2 regions of the Mesorhizobium sp. 10J20-29 genome follow, and region 2 is predicted to be linked to the other one. Evidence: predicted binding sites of a transcription regulator. Region 2 holds the regulator's gene; the other holds the start of a gene.
What was found. Region 2 encodes LexA, which represses DNA repair genes until DNA is damaged. Its sites were predicted from a motif close to TGTTCNNNNTGTGTTCNG; they were not measured.

Region 1 (2,196 bases), 2.4 Mb from region 2:
ATCGCGCGGGACGGCCTGATGATCGAGCGGCTGCATCTCGCGCAGGCGGAACGGCTGCTCGCCCGGGCCGGAAGGGCGGTACGGAAAGGGTGAGGCGATGAAACTCTACCGGTTTCTCAGCGGGCCAGACGATGCGAGCTTTTGCCACAAGGTCACGGCGGCGCTGAACAACGGATGGCATCTGTTCGGGTCGCCGACCTACGCTTTCGATGCGGAGTCCAAGACGATGCGCTGCGGCCAGGCCGTGGTGAAGGACGTCGAAGGCATCGATTACGACCCCGGCATTAAGCTCGGCGACTATTGATCGGCGTCTTCCTCGATCTGTTCCATGTCGTCGTCCGACAGGCCGAAATGATGACCGATCTCGTGGATCAGCACGTGGTTGATGATCGAGCCCAGCGTTTCCTCGTTTTCGGCCCAATAGTCGAGAATGGCGCGGCGGTAGAGGGTGACCCGGTTGGGGCCCTCGCCGGTCTGCGGGTTCCAGCGCTCGGCGATGCCGCGGCCCTCGAACAGGCCAAGCAGGTCGAACGGGGTTTCCAGCGACAGGTCGTCCATGATCTCGTCGGTCGGAAACTCGGCGATCTGGATGATGATCTCGCCTGTCAGGGTGCGGAATTTCTCGGGCAGGTGGGCATAGGTCTCAAGCGCCAGCAGCTCCATCTCTTCCATCGAGGGCGATAATTGGTCTTGCCATGCGCGTGTCTGGTAGATGCGGGCCATCGTTTTTCCTTTCGACGCATATAGCCGTTGTGGCCCCGGGTTTCGAGGCCCTTGCGACAAGCGGGGCAATCAGGTCGGCCTGCAGCTCCGGCAAAAGGAATAAATTCTCCTTGCGAGTCGCTTGACTCTTCCGGGTCCCTCTGGAATCTATAAGAACATAACAGGAACAATTGCCGGAAAGCAGGACCGTCATGGCGACCAACGCCGCGACGCAGGGAACCGTTTTTGCCTTGCGTCGACAGATTGCGAAGATAGAGGGCCGGCTTGCCGAGCGCCTTGAAGAGCGCAGCGGCGAGGCCGCGGCCGAGTCCGACATCGTGCTCAGGCAGCACGGCATCGCCGTGCCGGCCGGCGGGTTGCTGCCGACCGGCGTCGAGGATCTGGACCGGGCGCTGGGCGGCGGGCTGCCCAAGGCCGCGCTGACCGAGATCCACGGGACCCAGACGCGCGATGCCGGGGCCGCGGCCGGGTTCGCGCTGGCGCTGATCAGCATGGCGCTGAAGCAGCGGGCCGACAGGGCGCCGCTCTTATGGATCGGCACGGCGGAGATCTTTCGCGAGGCGGCCCTTCCCTATGCGGCCGGGCTGCAGGCCCGCTTCGGCATCGCGCCGGAGGACATGCTGCTGTCGGAGGCGCCGAAGCTCGCCGATGCGCTGTGGATCGCCGAGGAGGCGGCGCGGCTGACGACGCTTTCTGCGGTGCTGCTGGAACTGCGCGGCAACCCGCAGGCGCTCGACCTGACGGCAACGCGCCGGCTGCACCGCCGGGCACAGGCGGGCGGGCGGCCGGTCTTCCTGCTGCGCCAGTCCGCACATGCCGAGCCGACCGCAGCGCCGGTCCGGCTGATCGTCTCGCCAGCGCCGGCCGGCCTGCGCCAGACGGCAGGAGGGGCGCTCGCCCGCTCGATCGGTCCGCCGGGTTTTTCGGTCACCATTGGCAAGAGCCGGACGGCTCTGCCCGGGCAGTTCATAGCGGAATGGAACTTCGATGCACGCTCCCTCCAGCAAAGGCGGCCAGACCGCCCCTCGGCAGAGAATCCTCTCGCTGTGGTTTCCCTATCTCAGCGTCGAGAGGGTCATGCGGCAGCGGCTGGGACGGTCGTGGCGCTCCAGCCGGCCGGCGACGATGCCGCCGCTCGTCATCAGTCACCGCGAGAACAATACGCAACGCATCGCCGCGCTGGACGAGCAGGCTGAGCGCATCCGCCTGAAGCCCGGCATGGGCATTGCCGACGCACGCGCCATGCATCCCGGCATCGACATCGTCGAGGCCGATCCGCAGGCCGACCGGCAGTTGCTCGAAAGTCTGGCCGACTGGTGCGACCGCTACACGCCGCTGGTGGCGCTCGACGGCAAGGCAGGGCTGTTCCTCGACATCACCGGCTGCGTGCACCTGTTCGGCGGCGAGAAACGCCTGCTCGACGACATGTTGGCGCGTTTCTTCCACCAGGGTTTCGAGGTGCGCGCCGGGCTT
Region 2 (2,196 bases):
CGGAATGGCGGTCAACCGGACGCGACCGAACGCGTTCACAACGGAAAACTGGCAGCGCGCCATGCTGGCGGGCGCCATCGTCGGACCGGTTGTTGCGAAGGATGCGCCGGCAAGCGTTGCCGGGCTGGTCGAACAGCTTGCCGGACAGCCGAATGGGACGCAGGGTTTCGTGTGCAGCGAAAGGGCATGCGCGGCACGACACGCGTCTGGCGCCATAATCGTGCATGCGAAGGACCCGTCCGGCGCCTCGGAAGCCTGCGGGTTGGCGCGTGTCGTGGTGATCGACGACGCGACGGTGCGGGATCCCTGCCGCAGCAGCGATGTCCTTGTTGTCGGCAAGCGCGATCTGGCGCAGTTGGGCAGCGCGGCGGTGACGTTCGGGTCCAGGGCAGACGGCAACGAAGCGTCGAACAGCGAAGCCGCAACCGGGGAGAATTTTGCGCCGACCGTGGAGATTGAATTCGCGATCAAGCGACCTTACCGCCCCTGGCATGTGCAACGACGCTATTCGCGCGAGGCGAGGGGACTGGCGCCTTACAGCCGGACCAGGCCGGCGGCGGCAGAAGGCGCGTCAGCCGACAGCCGGAACGATCCGGATCAGTAGCGTCGGATCAGGCCGACAAGCTTGCCCTGCACGCGGACCCGGTCCGGACCGAAGATGCGCGTCTCGTAGGCCGGGTTGGCGGCCTCCAGCGCAATCGAGGCGCCCTTGCGGCGGAACCGCTTGAGCGTCGCTTCCTCGTCGTCGACCAGCGCCACGATGATCTCACCCGGATTGGCGGTGTCGGCGTTGCGGATGATGACCGTGTCGCCGTCGAAGATGCCGGCCTCGATCATCGAATCGCCGCGCACCTCGAGTGCGTAGTGACTGCCGCCCGAAATCATCTCCGGCGGGACCATGATCGCGTGAGTCTGGTGCTGGATGGCGTCGATCGGCACGCCGGCCGCGATGCGGCCCATCACTGGGACGGAAACGCCAGCGGAGGAATCGTCGTCGTTGCTGGCCGAACGATCGCGCGCGTCGGGCTTCGGCTTGCCGAGGCTGCCCTGGATGACGCTTGGCGAGAACTTGCGCGCCGCATTCAGGCCAGGCGCGATGGAATCGGGCAGGCGAAGCACTTCAAGCGCGCGGGCGCGGTTGGGCAGGCGGCGGATGAAGCCGCGCTCTTCGAGAGCGGTGATGAGGCGATGGATCCCCGACTTCGACGCCAGATCAAGAGCATCCTTCATCTCGTCGAAGGAGGGAGGGATGCCGGCTTCCTTCAACCGCTCATGGATGAAGAGAAGAAGATCGTGTTGCTTGCGCGTCAGCATTCGCATGTCCCCCGGGAATCAAAACCCAAACAAAACCAGAACAAACACTATCTGTTCCAGTTGTGTTCCGCAACCGTTTAAATTTTAATGAATCTGTTGATGGTTTGTTCAGCGTAACGGGATGATGCGGCAGGGGTCGCCGGCTCGGGCTGGCGGGGCGAAGGGCGCGCGGATCAACAGGCAATCGGCGTCGGCGAGAACCTTCAGCATCGCAGAATCCTGGGCTGCGAAAGGCGTGACGGCGATTGCCGTGGCGCTCCGCTCCATGCTTGCTCGCACATAATCCTGGCGCAGGTCGTTGGCCGGCATGTCGACGGCCAACGTTGCTGCCACCGTGTCGTCGAGCACCGGCCGGCCGCCGAGGCGCAAAAGCAGGGGCTTGAGGAACAGGTGCGAGCAGACGAGACTTGCGACCGGATTGCCGGGCAGGCCAAGGCAGCGCGTGCTGCCCAGCAGCCCGTACATGAGCGGCTTGCCCGGCCGCATGGCGATCTTCCAGAAGCCGAGTTCCATGCCGAGGCCAACCAGTACGCGATGCACGAGATCATGGTCGCCGACGGACGCGCCGCCGAGCGTCACGACGACATCGGCGCCGGCGGCAATCGCCCTGGCGACCGTCGCCTCGATCAGGTCGAGGCGGTCGGGCACGATGCCGAGGTCGAGAACGTCGGCGCCGGCCTGGCGGGCAATGGCGCCGACGCCAAAGGAATTGGAGGCGATGATCTGGTCCGGCCCGGTCGTGCTGCCAGGCGGCAGGAGTTCGTCGCCGGTTGCAATCAGCGCGACGAGCGGGCGCCGGACAACCGGAACGGCGGCATGATTGGCGGAAGCCGCGAGCGATAATGCCGCGGGATCGAGAAGACGCCCTTGCGCGAGAAGGGG

Region 1: ACT2BZ_RS06900 (ImuA family protein) is a predicted target of LexA. The motif match lies at 875-892, and genes of this name have one in related genera.

What each region holds. Positions count from the first base shown of each region.
Region 1 covers NZ_CP199156.1:1,437,092-1,439,287, reverse strand. The annotation lists gene ACT2BZ_RS06915 (HpcH/HpaI aldolase/citrate lyase family protein) at 1-93, shown strand, start outside; gene ACT2BZ_RS06910 (DUF1737 domain-containing protein) at 98-304, shown strand; gene ACT2BZ_RS06905 (metallopeptidase family protein) at 298-723, opposite strand; gene ACT2BZ_RS06900 (ImuA family protein) at 915-1,919, shown strand; gene ACT2BZ_RS06895 (Y-family DNA polymerase) at 1,801-2,196, shown strand, end outside.
Region 2 covers NZ_CP199156.1:4,075,619-4,077,814, reverse strand. The annotation lists gene ACT2BZ_RS19530 (ComEC/Rec2 family competence protein) at 1-604, shown strand, start outside; gene lexA (transcriptional repressor LexA) at 598-1,314, opposite strand; gene ACT2BZ_RS19520 (molybdopterin molybdotransferase MoeA) at 1,423-2,196, opposite strand, start outside.